DNA from 2 places in the Corynebacterium gottingense genome. Region 2 is predicted to be linked to the other one. Evidence: predicted binding sites of a transcription regulator. Region 2 holds the regulator's gene; the other holds the start of a gene.

Region 1 (7,746 bases), on a different contig from region 2:
CTCGCCGGGTCATGGTTGTTCTTCGGTGACACCGTAGTCATTATCGGTGAAACTCCTTCTAGATGAGAGCCTCACACACAAACTTTCTGACACCCTCTGTTTCATCGTGCCGAAGAACCCCTCGGTGCGCGCGTTATCACCACTTGTGCCTTTCCGTGACAGTGACGGGATGTATCGCCACCGCCTCTGGCACCATTCCCCTGTGGCGCATGCCTTGCACCCGGTGATGTTGTGGGCGTGGTCGGTAATCAGGTTGACCCAGCGTGTGCTGCGGTAGAGCCCTCCACGATCCGAGTGCAGGATCGGTTGCGCATCAGCAGGTTTTACCGCGTCGATCCGTTCAATCATCCCGGCAACCAGCTCATGGTTTGGCGTTTGTGACATAGTCACAGCAATGGGCATCCCGTCGAAGAAGTCGATGGCTGCTGACAAGTAGAGCCTGCCGTCACTGCAGCGGATTTCGCTGACATCGGTACCAATTTTCTGCCAAGGTTGATCCGCGTGAAAATCATGGGTCAACCCCTTACTGTGCGCATACCGGGTGAAATACTGCGAGTGCGCCACCTCAGGGCGGGCAAGGGTATGTGTCTCATTAGCAGGGCGCTCGTTATCGCCAATGAGCAGCAGGTTTGCCGGGCGGTGCGCGGTCTCACCGGTGTATGAGGAGTACTTCGTGGATGCTTTTGCTGGTGGGCGGCAGCCGAGTGCGTCCATCAGCTCACGCACAATTTTTTCCGATATGCGATGCCCACCGCGAACAAGCCACGCGTGGATGCGCCGGTAGCCGTAGCTTTGCCCGCACTCATCGACTGCCTGGCGGATGAGGACTTTGTACTTGTCGCGGCGTGCCTTGCGTTTTGCCACACTGCGTTGGTGTTTGCCCTGGTGGTGATAAAACGTTGACTGCGCGATCCCGGCAAGCGCGCATGCTTTGGCGATACTGATGTGGTGGGTGTCCGTAAGGGCGCAGACCACAGCAGCTTTCGCAGCTATAGACAATGCACCATCACGGACGAGGGCTTTTCCCGATGCATCACCACTGCCCTGGGTGTGTTCGCTGCCGCCCATGAGCACTTCAATGATCGCGTCTTTGACCGCTTGGCGTTCGCGTTCCTGGGCGAGGAGTTTCTTTAACTCTGCAGGGTCATCAGGCAGCGCATCCATATCAGGGACAGGACCTGGGCCTGGCAACCAGGAATCTACCGGTGCCGGACGGGTTGCGGCATTGTGCCGAGCAGCGACGCGCTGTTGCTGTTCGGTGCGTTTGCTTCTGCGATCTTTGCTCACACGTTCCATTGTGATCGCATAGACCTCGTCGAACGGCAGCGACGCGGCAGCGGCAACCTCTTGCGCGTCGGGCCAGTACCGCGAAGTCCATTTCCGCACTGACCCACTGGCGACGCCAACTTGGTCGCCGATAATTGCAAACGACTGTGTTGAGGTCACACGACGTGCAACCGCATCAGCGACTGTTTCCGGGGCATGCATACCCGGCTGCGGGCTAAGAGGGCGACCGTGACGTCTTTGCCTGACCCATAACCCGACCGTTGACCGAGAAGGGCGTTGGCCATAGCTTTCTTCCAGCCAATCGCCGATGCGCTTGTACGGCATGCCTTCAAGAAACTTATCAACTGCTTGCTCCCGGATCTCACGGGGAAACCGAGCAGACATCAGAAACCCTCTCCGCCCCCTGAGACACTCCAACTATTTGTCCGCGGTCCCATTTTCCTACGACTTCGTCACGGTGATCTCGTCATCTAGGTGTCAAAAGCGTTGTCAGAGCGGATGACGCGTCCTGACTCATGGACGCCCGGAGCCGGAAAGAGCCTGAGCACCCGAAGTGAGTGTGGGCATGAAAAAACGCACCCCAGAACGGGATGCGATGAGCCAATCTGCGGGGCAACAACTTCCCCGGGCAGTACCTACCGGCGGTCTACTGCCGATCCTCGAAACGACGGCGGAAACTCTCCTCCATCGACGCGCCACGGCGCGACTGCGGCGCCGCGTTCGCCTGCTGCGGTCGGAGGTGCGGGGACGGGGTTGCGGGCGTACGCAAGGCCATGACACCACCGAACATCATCACGCCGAAGCCCACGATGCTGATGAGCACCATCCACACGCTGACGGTTGCGAGCGCGACACCGCCGAGCAGGAGCACAAGACCCAAGACCATCAGCGCGACGCTACGGAGGGTGATCTTGCCGGACGGCTGACGGCCTGCGTAATCAGCGTCTTGCGCGACCGAGCTCCCGAACTGCGGGTCCTCAGCGAGAAGCGACTGCTCGATCTCTCGGAGGGCGCGCTGTTCCTGTTCAGAAAGAGACAATGGCTTCACTCCCCAGCTATACGGCGTGTTGACCGCACTCAATCGGTGGTTGAATCGCCTCGGCGGCGAATCATCTTATGGGTACAACGGTCATCCTACTCAGATTGTTCCCGCCGGAGAATCGGTTCAGCGAACTGTGCTGATTTGCCATTCGCCCACAGCGCACCCCGCCTCCATGCCGCCGCGCTAGGCCACCAGTGGAGGTTCCGCGCCAAACTCCGGCAGGGACGCCAGATAGAACTGCTCCGCCTCGTCCAGCAGGGCCGTCACCTTGCCCATCTCGGGACGCTGCTGGATGCCAGAGGCCACGCGACCACGCAGCGCCGAGTAACCACGAAACGTCGCCGCCCACCGCTTACCGTCCGGACCGGTGAGCGCCAGCTTGTCCCACGCGCTACTCGGCAGCCGCTTTCGCCGGCGTATCTCCGGCGCGGTGGCGCACACCGCTCCCGCAGTACGCAGCGCGGCCAGGTACGCCTGCTCAAGAGCGAGCGCCTCATCTCCCTCCTCGAGCTCCTCGTGGGCCTGCGCCAAGAAGGCGTCCGCGGCGGCAAGGAAGCGGTCGCGCTTGGCGGTGGAGGACGCGGAGCGGGTAGTTGCGGAAATCACGCTGGCAGTAGTGGTGTTCATCGGGCTGTCCTTTCCTATTGGGATGTCGTTGGTGTTGACCTTAAGGTGCGGGGCGAACACGGTGGCGTCGATAATCGCTCAAATGTTCGAAGTTGTGGCTTTTTCCACGGCGCGAGTACCGGCATGGTTCGATGGAGACGTGACCGTAGACATTCGCCCCCTGAGCAAGGCTGAATTCGCGTACCTTGCACCGCAGCTCGTGGACATTTACCTCGACGCGATGGAGTACCCGCGCTCGATCCGCCCCGAGCGGATCCGCGTTTGGCGCGGCGAAGTCACCACCCCCGGGTTCGTTGCCTTCGCCGCCGTCAGCGGCGAGCACGTTCTTGGCGTGGCCTACGGATTCCTGGGCAGCCGCGAGCGCTGGTGGGACCGACAGCTCGTCCGCGCGATGCGAGAAAACGGCGGGCCCACCGACCACGACCGCGCGATCCTGCGCAACTACTTCGAGGTTGCGGAGGTCCACGTCTCCCCCAGCGCCCAGGGGCAAGGCATCGGCGCGCACCTCCTGCGCGCGCTCCTCCAGGCGACACCTGCGCCCCACGCGCTGCTGTCCACCCCGGAGGTCGAGCAGGAGGCCAACGCCGCCTTCCGGCTCTACCGCAGGTTTGGGTTCACCGACGTCGCCCGCGGCTTCTACTACTCGGGGGACCCGCGCCCGTTCGCAATCTTGGGACGCACCCTGCCGCTGCCGTCCGGCGGGTAGGTAATCTTGCGGTAGCACGACGCCCCCACACTCATGAGATATAAGGAGTCCACACCGTGGCCGATAGGAGCACCCCGCTAGACCAGATCCCCGCGGCTGTGGAAGCACAACTCCGTCAGTTCTTTGACCAGCAGCGCGAACCGGTCGCCCGCATCGGCGAGCCCGTCACCAACGCGGTAGCGCACCTGGAGCGATTCGTCCTGGGCGGTGGAAAGCGCATCCGCCCGCTCTACGGTTGGGCCGGCTTCGTCGGAGGCGGAGGGCTCGAGCGCGGCGGCTCGGCATCCGCAGAGGACCCGGAGGCAGTCCTGCGCGCCGTCAGCGCGCTCGAGTTCATCCAGGCCTGCGCCCTGGTCCACGATGACATCATTGACGCCTCCGACACCCGGCGCGGTAACCCGACGGTCCACCGCGCCGTGGAGGCCGAACACCGGGCCGCCGGCAGGCGCGGCGACGCCGCCGCCTTCGGCGAACACGCCGCCATTCTCATCGGAGACCTCGCCCTGGTGTGGGCCGAGGACATGTGGCGCGCTTCCGGCCTGAGCGACGCCGCCCTCGAGCGCGCCGCAGCGCCCTGGCGCGGGATGCGCACCGAGGTTATCGGCGGCCAACTGCTCGACATCATGCTCGAGGCGCAGGGCAGCGAGTCCATCGAGCTTGCGGACCGCGTCAACCGGTTCAAGACCGCCGCCTACACCATCGAGCGCCCGCTCCACCTCGGCGCCGCCGTCGCGGGCGCACCTGCCGACACCATCGAGGCGTTCCGCGGCTACGGCCACGACATCGGCATCGCCTACCAGCTCCGCGACGACGTCCTTGGCGTCTTCGGAGACTCCGCCGTCACCGGCAAGCCGGCCGGCGACGACCTCCGCGAGGGCAAGCGCACCGTCCTCTTCGCCACCGCGCTCCAGCTGCTCGACGAGTCCGACCCGTCCGCCGCGGCCGAGCTACGCGCCGGCATCGGCACCGCCACGGCGCCTGAAGATCTGGCCCGGCTGGCGGAGCTGATTGTGGAAAGTGGGGCGCTGGAGGGCGTCGAAAAGCGAATTGAGGCACTCACGACCTCGGGGCTCGCGCACCTGGAGACCGCCAACATCGACGACACCGTGGCCGACACCCTGCGGCAACTGGCCATCAAGTCCACGGAACGGCGCGCCTGATGCAGCGCACGCTCTGGCTTGGCGTCGCCGCCAGCGTGTGCATCGCGCTTGGCTCCTACGGCGCGGGCGCAACGCGCAACCGCAGCGGGCTGATGCGGGAGCTCGGCCTCGACGCCCTCACCTACGGCCACGGCCGCGGACTCATGAACGGCCTGCTTACTGTGGGCATCCTTGGTCTTGTCGTGGCCTGGCTGATGCTCGGCCGCGCCCGCCCCGGCCTGCGCGCGACGCGACTGGCCACCTGCGCCTGGACCGCACCGCTCGTGCTCAGCGGGCCGGTGCTGTCGCGCGACGTCTACTCCTACCTCATGCAGGGGGCAATGCTTCGCGACGGCTACGACCCCTACACCGAGGGCGCAGCCGTCAACCCGGGACCGTACCTCTGGGAGGTCAGCCACGACTGGCGCAACACCACCACCCCGTACGGCCCGCTCCACCTCGGGCTGGGCAAGGCGATTACCTCGGTTGTCGGCGACGACGTCACCGCCGGGCTGATGGTGTACAAGCTCATCTCGCTCGCCGGCTTCGCCCTCATCGTGTGGGCGGTACCGCGGATCGCCCGCGAGCTCGGTGGGAACGCGGAATTCGCGCTGTGGATCGGCGCCACAAACCCGGTCATGCTGCTCCACCTCGTCGGCGGCATGCACAACGAATCTGTCATGGTCGGCCTCGTTTCCGCCGGGCTGCTCGCGTGCATCGCGCCGCAGTGCCGCCGTGTTGCCTGGTCCACCGCAGGCATCGCGCTCATCGCGCTCGCCGTGTCCCTGAAGGCCACCGCGGCGATCGCGCTCCCCTTCGTCGTCTGGATCCTGCTCGCGCGCGACAACGGCGGCGCGCACGCCAGCTGGCCGCGCCGCGTGGGCGTGTTCATCGGCAGCGGTGCGTGGACCGTCGCCGTCACGGCCGCGGTGGTCAACCTCGTCACCGTGCTTTCCGGATCGTCGTGGGGCTGGGTTGAGGAGATCTCCGGCAACTCCAAGGTGGTCAACCCGCTGGCCGGGCCGACGCTGCTCGCCGAGCTCATCACGCCGATCGCGCAGCTGATCAACGAGGACTTCCACTACAACAGCGCCCTCGCCGCCAACCGCGCGGCCAGCGGGATCCTCATGCTCGCCGGGCTCGTCGTCGTGTGGTGGTTCTTCCGCCCCAAAGACAGGGCGCTTGCCAGCTCCACCGCCGTCGCCGGCACCACCGCCGCCTACGCCGTCGCCTTTGTCGCCAACTCGGTGACGCTGCCTTGGTATTACGCGTCGCTTATCTCACTGGTGGGCACGTTCCAAGCCCCGGCGTGGGTCGAGCGGGTCGCGGTGGGCGGCTCCGTCGTCATCGCGCTCGCGTTCACGGGCAGCGGCAACCACCGCTTCTACGACCCGTGGTTCCTCGTGCTCGCGCCGTTCGCGGCGCTTCTGTCGGTCGTGTTGGTGTGGCCGCGCGGTGGCGTCGATAAGCAGGTCGGCGCTAGAACGCCATCGCCTGCGCGCGCCTGATTACCTCGCGCGCGCCGTGGCCGTGCAGAGCGTCGATCGGACGGCCCGGGAGTGAATCGTCCGGGGTAAACAGGTATGCGAGGATCTCTTCCTCGGTAAATCCGCCGTCGTAGAGCACCGTGATCGCGCCGGTGATGAACTTGCTCATCTCGCCGTCGCTGAACAGCACGGCCGGGATGTACTTCTTGCCGTCCTTGCGGTAGACCACGAGCTTCTTGCCGTTCACGTAGTCGTGCACCTTAGTCACGGGGATGCCGAGCATCTCCGCAACATCGGGCATGGTGAGCAGTTCTTCGCCAGCGAGAAGATCATCAAGAGTATTCACGGAACCGTAGTTTAGCGCCGAGCGGCGGGTGTGCACCATACTGGTCAGCATGCGTGTAGGAGACTACCTGGACAACCGATACGTGATCGACAGGCCGATCGCGCGTGGCGGCATGGCCACCGTGTACCGCTGCGTGGATACCCGGCTCGGGCGCGAGGTCGCCGCTAAAGTCATGCACGAGCAGTATGTTCATGACCCGGTGTTCCTCGACAGGTTCCGCCGCGAAGCCCGCGCCATGGCGCAGCTGTCGCACCCGAACCTGGTCAACGTCTACGACTTTTCCGCGCAGGGCGACACCATCTTCCTCATCATGGAGCTCATCACCGGCGGCACGCTTCGCGAGCTCCTCGCCGAGCGCGGCCCGATGCCGCCGCACGCGGCCACCAGCGTGCTCCGCGGCCTGCTCACCGGGCTCGGAGTCGCGCACACCAAGGGCCTTGTCCACCGCGACATCAAGCCCGACAACGTGCTTATCAGCACGGACCACCAGGTCAAACTCGCCGACTTCGGGCTCGTGCGCGCCGCCGCCGAGTCGCCGCAATCTACCGACCAGATCGTGGGCACCGTGTCCTACCTCTCGCCGGAGCAGGTCAACGGCTCCGCGATCACGCCCGCCTCAGACGTCTACTCCGCCGGCATCGTCCTGTTCGAGCTCCTCACCGGCCGCACCCCGTTCACCGGCGACACGCCGCTCGCCCACGCCTACGCACGCTTGCAGGATGATGTGCCGCCGCCGTCGCAGCTTATCGACGGAGTGCCCATGCTCTTCGACGAACTCGTCACCACCGCGACAGCCCGGACCCCCTCCGAGCGGTTCCGCGACGCCGGGGAGTTCCTCGATGCGCTCGACGACGTCGCGCGCGACCTGCGCCTTCCCGCCTACACCGTGCCGGCCCCAAAAAACTCGGCCGCAAACCGCGCCGCCGCGCACCCCACGCGCTTCGGCTCCCAGCCGCGCCCTCCGCGCCCTCCGCACCCTCAGCGCCCGCAGTACCCCAACGGAGCAGGACCCACGCGCGCCGTTCCGCAGGCCGAGCGGCGCCTGTTCCCGGATGCCCCGGGCGCTGGGGCCGCGGCTTCGGTTCCGCAACCAGTCCCGCAGCCTGCCCCGC
Region 2 (7,746 bases):
GCACTTCGCGGCCGCAGACGGCACGCCCGCGCCAATCATCGAGGTCTCGGGCCGCACCTACCCGGTGGAGATCCGTTACCGGCCGCTCGTCGAGCAAGTGGAGACGAAGTCGGGCACGAAAGACGTGGACATCGACATGATTGACGGCGTCGTCGATGCCTGCAAGGAGCTCATGGGCGAGGGCAAGGGCGACATCCTCTGCTTCTTCTCATCAGAGCGCGACATCCGCGACTGCATGGAGGCGCTGGAGAAGCAGCACTGGCGCGGCGTGGAGGTCGTGCCGCTGTTCGGGCGCCTCTCCAACGCGGAACAACACCGCGTGTTTTCCCCGCACTCCGGCCGCCGCATCGTGCTGGCCACCAACATCGCGGAGACCTCGCTGACCGTGCCGGGGATCCACTACGTGGTGGATACCGGGCTGGCCCGTATCTCTCGCTACTCCACCCGCACGAAGGTACAGCGCCTGCCCATCGAGGAGGTTTCGCAGGCCAGCGCGAACCAGCGATCGGGCCGCTCCGGACGTACCGCCGACGGCATTGCCATCCGCCTGTACTCGGAGGAAAACTTCGAGGCGCGGCCCGAGTTCACCGACCCGGAAATCCTGCGCACCAACCTGGCCAGCGTCATTCTGCAAATGATTTCGCTGCGCCTCGGCGACATTTCCGAGTTCCCGTTTATCCAGCCGCCGGACCACAAGGCAGTCCGCGACGGTCTCCTGCTCCTCCACGAGCTGGGCGCGCTCACCGACAAGGAGCGCGGCGGCGCCCCCGTCTTGACGGACATCGGCCGCGACCTCGCGCGCATCCCCGTCGACCCGCGCATGGCGCGCATGCTCGTCGAGGCCAACACCCTTGGCGTGCTCGATCGCGTCACCGTGATCGTCGCCGGCATGACCATCCAGGACGTGCGCGAACGCCCCCTGGAGTACCAGGCACAGGCGGATCAGGCGCACGCACGCTTCAAGGATAAGACGTCCGACTTCCTCTCCGTGCTCAAGCTCTGGGACTACATCAACGAGTCCCGCGACGAGCTGTCGGGCAACGCGTTCCGCAAACGGATGAAGCGCGAGTTCCTGCACTACATGCGTATCCGCGAGTGGTACGACCTGGTGCGGCAGCTGCGGGATGTGGAAAAGCAGTTGGGGTGGATTGTGCGGGCGTCGCAAAGCACTCAAGGCGACGGCGCAGCAGACGCCGACGCCGTGCACAAATCGCTGCTCACCGGCCTGCTGTCTAACATCGGCGCGCGCGACGGCAACTCGAAGGAGTTCCAGGGCGCGCGCGGCACCCGCTTCCTCGTCTTCCCCGGCTCGAGCCTGAGCAAGAAGCCGCCGGAGTTCCTCATGGCCGCGGAACTGGTGGAGACCTCGCGGCTGTGGGCGCGCGACGTGGCCAAGATCGAGCCGCAGTGGGTGGAACGCGCCGCGAAAGACCTGCTCAAACACAGCTATTCCGAACCGGTGTGGTCGCGCAAGCGCTCCGCGGCGATGGTGCACCAGAAGTCAATGCTTTATGGCGTCACGATTGTGCGCGACCGGCTCGTTCCGTACCACAAGGTGGATCCGGAGGCAGCGCGCAGCATGTTCATCCGACACGCGCTGCTGGAGGGCGATTGGAACCGCCACCACACGTTCATCGAGCACAATGACGCCCTGCTCGCGGAGGCCTCCGAGGTGGAGGAAAAGGTCCGACGCCGCGGCCTCGTGGTCGACGAGGACACGCTGTTCGAGTTCTACGACGCCAAGCTGCCCGCCGACGTGACCACCGCGCGGCACTTCGACTCCTGGTGGAAGAAGCAGCGCCGCACCGACAAGCGCTTCCTCGACTTCGACCCGGAATCGCTGCTTGACGACACCGGCACCGACACCTCAGCCACCGCCTTCCCCGAGACTTGGCGACAGGGATCGATCAACTACGACCTGCGCTACAAATTCGAGCCCGGCGACCCGTTCGACGGCGTCACGGTCGAGGTCCCGGTCCCGCTGCTCGCAGGCCTAAGCCCGGATGGCTTCGACTGGCTTGTACCGGGGCTGCGCGAGGAGCTCATCACCGAGCTCATCCGCTCGCTCCCCAAGGCCATTCGCACCACCGTCGTCCCCGCGCCCGACTTCGCGCAGCGCGCCCTGCCCCTCCTCGAAGACGGGCAGCCGCTTGTCGACGCCCTCGCGTCCGCCCTCCAGTCACTGGGGGCCTCCGGGGTCAACGGGTCAGACTTCTCACCGACTCGACTCCCGGCGCACCTGACCATGACGTACGCCGCAATTGACAAGCGCGGGAAGGTTGTCGACCACGACAAGGACCTTGCCGCGCTGAAGAAGCGGCAGGCGGGCAAGATCCGCTCGTCGGTGTCAAAGGCGAGCCGGGCAGCGGAGTCCAAGGCCGTGGCGAAGTGGACGGCGGACTCCCTGGGCGAGGTGCCGGCGACGGTGCAAACCACCATTGATGGCAATAGCGTCGACGCGTTCCCCGCGCTGGAGGCTACCCGCGACGGCGTGCGCGTCACGGTCTTCCCAACGAAGGCTGCCGCGGACGCGTCGATGATCACCGCGACCCTCACGCTGCTGATCCGCGAGATTTCGGTGTCTGCGCAGCAGATGACCAAGGGGTTGCCGCTGCGACAGAAGGTGGCGGTGGACCAGTACCCGCACGGTGGCGCGAAGGGGCTCGTGGAGGATGCGCGGGTGGCCGCGATTCGCGACCTGATGATGCAGCACGGCGGCCCCGTGCGTACTCCGGAGGAGTTTTCGGCGCTCGTGGCCAAGGTGTCGCCAGAAGTTCCTGGCGCGGTGCGGCGCATGGTGGTGGGCATCGCCCCTGGGCTCGTCGCGTACACGAACATGGCGCAGGAGCTGTCGCAATGGGAAGGTCCCGCGATTGATGACATGCGTTCGCAGCTCGAGTTTTACCTCCCCCGCAACGCGTTGACCAGGCACGGACTGACCCACCTCCAGCACATGCCGCGCTACATCGAGGCTATCCGGATTCGCCTTGAGGACATGCGCGTGGATCCCGACCGCGATGCGGACCGGCAGGCAATTGTCGACGGCGCGAAGTCGTACCTTGCCGCCAGGTTGGCCAAGCTCCCCGCCGGGCGGGAAAAGACTCGCGCCTACAAGGACGTGTTGTGGAGGATTGAGGAACTGCGCGTGAGCGTCTTCGCGCAGCGCCTTGGCACGCCGAAGCCGGTCAGCGCCCGGCGCATTGAGAAGATGGTAGACAAGCTGACCTAGCGGCGTGAGCTACAGACTCAACCGGCTCAGAAGTCCTCTTTGTCGCGCCGCCGCATCAGACGAATCTCTGATTCGAAGTCGTCGGCGCTCTCGAACGACTTGTACACGGACGCGAAGCGCAGGTAGGCGACCTCGTCAAGCGCGCGGAGCGGTTCGAGCACCGCGAGGCCGATTTCGTGCGCGGGGATCTGTGAGCTGCCGTGGGAGCGCACGATCTCCTCGACCTGTTGCGCGAGTCGTTTGAGCGCGTCGTCCGACACGTCGCGCCCCTGGCAGGCACGCCGCACGCCGACGATGAGCTTGTCACGGTCAAACGGCTCGCTGATCCCGTTGCGCTTCACCACCGTCAGCACTGCCTTTTCCACGGTGGTGAATCGCCCCCCACATTCGGTGCACTCACGACGCCGGCGGATTGCTGATCCTCCTTCAATGATGCGGGAGTCCATCACACGCGAATGATCGTTGTGGCAAAACGGACAGTACATTGCAGGCTCCCGCTCCTCGCTGTTCTGGGTACGCCCCGGGGACGTGCGCCCGGGCTTGCCTCCTCAATGTACCGTCCCCCGCGCCGCTTCCCTAGCGGGCGCCAGCGACGTATTGGGCGGAGACTTGGTGGCTCATCGACGCGGTGTCGTCCGAGAACGCACCGCCCACGATCGACCCGATCACCAGCGCGGCGCTCAAGCCCAGTCCCACGAGCACGCTCTCGCGCTTTTCGCGGTGGGATTCGAACCGATCGTCCGCTCGGTCTGGCCACTGCGCCGGATCACCCCTCCCCACATCAACGGCCATTATCGAATTACTGAGCGTTCGAACATGCTCAGCCCCACACCGCCGAACACCACGGGTTTCAATGTCCCACTCGTCAGCACGAGCCGGCATGGAAGCCACCTCGAAGCGAGTAGTAGAAGCACCGTAACTACCATTTTGCATCATCGTCATAAGTTCATTCCTTTCACGTTCACCGCAATCTTACGAACCGAACCAACACTGTCGAACGGAATACCGTTCAGGCGTTCGATGTCGGTTGCATGTTCGATTTATAGCAGGCACGTCAGAGCTTGTCTAGCGGGCGGGTTGAGAACTCGAACATGTTTGCCCGATCTGGTAGGTTGTGCAGTGCGTAGTTAGCGCGAATAAACTCACACACAGTCACCATCAAAGGAGCACCTCATGGCCCGCAAAAAGGCTGATGCCAAGGATTTGGACATCTCGACGCTGTCTGATCGTCAGCGGCGAATTTTGGAAGTAATTCGGGACGCCGTCGTCCTTCGCGGCTACCCGCCAAGCATTCGCGAGATTGGCGACGCAGCTGGGTTGCAGTCCACCTCGTCCGTCGCCTACCAGCTCAAAGAGCTTGAAAAGAAGGGCTTCCTGCGCCGCGACCCGAACAAGCCTCGCGCGGTCGACTTGCGCCATCTCCCCGACGCACCCGGCAAGAAGCCGAAGCCGAGCACGGACACAAACGTGCCGGAGGATGCGTCGACTCCGCGCTACATCCCAGTGGTCGGCCAGATTGCCGCCGGGTCGCCGATCCTCGCAGAGGAGAACGTGACGAGCTACTACCCGATGCCGGAGGATCTTCTCGGCGACGGCGACCTGTTCATGTTGCAGGTCGTCGGCGAGTCGATGCGCGATGCCGGCATCCTCCCCGGCGACTGGGTCGTCGTTCGCTCCCAGCCCGTGGCAGAGGAGGGAGAGTTCGTCGCAGCCCTGCTCGACGGCGAGGCGACGGTGAAGGAGTTCCACAAGGATTCCAGCGGCGTGTGGCTCCTCCCCCACAACGATGCCTACTCGCCTATTGACGGCACCAATGCGGAAATCATGGGACGCGTCGTCTCCGTGTTCCGCACCATGTAGCACCTCCACCCTGAACACACGCCCGCAGCGATCCCTCGCGCGGGCGTTTTTCTTGTTTGTAGCTCACCTCCGCTTATCACCTTCAACCACTGTGACGATTTCCGGATATGTGGCGGGTGCTGCCCCCGCTTCGGGGGAGTCGGGCACAACAACAACCAATCGGGCACCAATCAATGCGACAATGACAGGTATACGTTTTCCCGTCTTACATCCCGACATACTGAAGGAGCGCCGTGTACGCAGAAGAACGCCGGCGACAAATTGCCTCCCTCACCGCGGTTGAAGGTCGAGTCAATGTCACTGAGCTGGCCGAAAAGTTTGGAGTCACCGCGGAGACGATCCGTCGCGACCTGGCTGTGCTCAATGACGAGGGCATTGTCCACCGCGTGCACGGTGGCGCCGTAGCGAGCCAATCCTTTCTCACCACCGAGTTTCCGCTTGAAGCCCGCTATCGCGCCGCGTCCACGGCCAAGATGGCGATCGCCCGTGCAGCGCTCCAATTCCTCCCGGACCGGCCGGACCGATCTCTCTTCCTCGACTCTGGCACAACCATCAATGGTCTGGCCGAGATTATTGCCAAGCACCCCTCGGCCAAAGATTGGCACATCGTGACCAACTCGCTGCCCACCTCCCTCGACCTGGCAAGCGCGGGTTTGGAAAGTGTGCAGCTACTGGGTGGAACCGTTCGTGCGATCACCCAAGCGGTCGTCGGAGACATCGCGCTTCGCTCCATCGCCATTCTGCGCGCCGACGTCGCCTTCATTGGCACCAACGCATTGACCATTGATCACGGGCTCTCCACGGCCGACCCCCAAGAGGCCGCGATCAAGAAGGCGATGGTCACAAACGCGCACAAGGTGGTGGCGATGTGCGACTCGACCAAGCTCGGAAACGACTACCTGGTGAGCTTCGCCCGCCTGAGCGAAGTCGATGTGCTGGTGACCGACTCGGAGGCGCCAAAGTCCTTCATCGATGAACTCGTCGCACACGGCGTCGACGTCATTACCGCGTCCGAGTAAGCCCGTTTTCCCGCTCACTCGTGTGAGATCGCTTCCGAATGGTTGAAAAATCACACCTATTCGGACATACTTGGGGGGTGGCGCTTAGTGCCCGGCATCGCCAACAGACTCGCTGCGTAGGGGCGCTCTCGTGCCTCACCCCACTACATCAACAGTAGGGAGCGAATCCATGATCATCACGTTAACGCCGAACCCGAGCATCGACGCCACACTCAACGTCGATGCCGTGGCGCGCGGCGAAGTGGTCCGCGCCACCGATGCCAGACGCGAAGCCGGGGGTAAAGGCATCAACGTCGCCAACGCTGTCGCGCTGGCTGGCAAGGACGCCCTCGCGATCGCGCCGTGTGGACCACGCGACCCATTCATCAGCGCTGTCGAGCGCGCGCGCATCCCGTTCGCACCAGTGCCCATCCAGGGCAACGTGCGCACGAACACGGCGCTCACCGAGCCGGACGGCACCACCACCAAGATCAACGAGCGTGGTGCCGAGTTGTCGGGCGAGGAGCAGCGTGGCGTCGAAAAGCAACTGCTCAACCACGCACGAAACGCCGACGCTGCAGTGCTGGCTGGTTCGCTGCCGCCTGGTGCGGCGCCGGACTGGTACGCCGAGCTTGTCGCTTCCCTGCGCAAGGCTTCGCCGGATCTTGTCATTGCTGTGGACACGTCGGATGCGCCGCTGCAGGCGCTCGGGCGCAAGCTCGACGGTGCGGCACCGACCATCATGAAACCGAATTCGTTCGAGCTGGCCCAGCTCACCGGCGCGGACGGGCACGAGCTCGAGGCCGCCGCCGAGCGCGGCGAGTTCGATGCCATCATCGCCGCAGCGCGCGCCCTCGTGAAACGAGGTGTGCAGGAGGTGCTGGTCACGCTCGGTGGCGCCGGCGCGTGCCTGGTCACGGCCAACGGCGCGTGGGCGGCCTCCGCTCCCCCGATCACCGTGCGCTCCACCGTCGGCGCGGGCGACAGCTCGCTCGCCGGCTACGTGATGGCGCGAGTCGAGGGCCTCGAGCCCGCGGATTGCCTCCGCCGGGCCGTGGCCTACGGCTCCGCCGCTGCCTCCATGCCAGGCACCGGGATTCCCTCCCCGTCCGACCTGGACGTCGAGCGCACCAAAGTCTTCAGTCTTTCCAACTAATTCAATACCCATATCCTTCGCTACAGAGTAGGAACTCCTATGAACTCCCCACTCATCACACCTGACCTGGTCAGGCTGGACGTGGACTTCGGCTCCTCGCCCGCGGACGTCATCCAACACCTTGCCGGGCTCATAGAAGCCACCGGGCGCGCGACCGACGCAGGCCCCATCGCTGAAGCGGCGACTGCCCGCGAAGCGAAGGCCGGCACCGGTGTCAACGGCCGTGTGGCCATCCCGCACTGCCGCGTCGCTACGGTCAACGAGCCAACCCTTGCCTTCGCGCGCCTGTCCAATCCGGTTGATTTCTCCGGCCCCGACGGCGATGCCGAGCTGGTCTTCCTCATCGGCGCCCCCGAGGGCGGCGGCAAGGAACACCTGAAAATCCTGTCCAAGCTGGCCCGCGCGCTGGTCCGCGGTGACTTTGTGGAGAAGCTTCGCAACGCCAGCACCGAGCAGGAGCTTGTCGACGCCGTGCTGGAGGTCGTCAACGCCGAACCGAAAAA

What was found. Region 2 encodes LexA, which represses DNA repair genes until DNA is damaged. Its sites were predicted from a motif close to CGAACANNTGTTCG; they were not measured.
Region 1: the regulator LexA is predicted to act here: its motif matches at 3,032-3,045, upstream of CKJ82_RS10620 (SAV_6107 family HEPN domain-containing protein).

The regions. Positions count from the first base shown of each region.
Region 1 is NZ_NSGN01000011.1:90,788-98,533, reverse strand. Features, by position in the region: gene CKJ82_RS10630 (IS3 family transposase) at 10-1,671, opposite strand; gene CKJ82_RS10625 (DUF3040 domain-containing protein) at 1,934-2,326, opposite strand; gene CKJ82_RS10620 (SAV_6107 family HEPN domain-containing protein) at 2,513-2,956, opposite strand; gene CKJ82_RS10615 (GNAT family N-acetyltransferase) at 3,096-3,662, shown strand; gene CKJ82_RS10610 (polyprenyl synthetase family protein) at 3,719-4,822, shown strand; gene CKJ82_RS10605 (alpha-(1->6)-mannopyranosyltransferase A) at 4,822-6,309, shown strand; gene CKJ82_RS10600 (Rv2175c family DNA-binding protein) at 6,281-6,673, opposite strand; partial or broken gene CKJ82_RS10595 (protein kinase domain-containing protein) at 6,675-7,746, shown strand, end outside.
Region 2 is NZ_NSGN01000001.1:241,030-248,775, forward strand. Features, by position in the region: gene hrpA (ATP-dependent RNA helicase HrpA) at 1-3,229, shown strand, start outside; gene nrdR (transcriptional regulator NrdR) at 3,256-3,714, opposite strand; gene CKJ82_RS11575 (hypothetical protein) at 3,806-4,021, opposite strand; gene lexA (transcriptional repressor LexA) at 4,403-5,089, shown strand; gene CKJ82_RS01190 (transcriptional regulator SugR) at 5,323-6,108, shown strand; gene CKJ82_RS01195 (1-phosphofructokinase family hexose kinase) at 6,278-7,243, shown strand; gene CKJ82_RS01200 (PTS fructose transporter subunit IIABC) at 7,283-7,746, shown strand, end outside.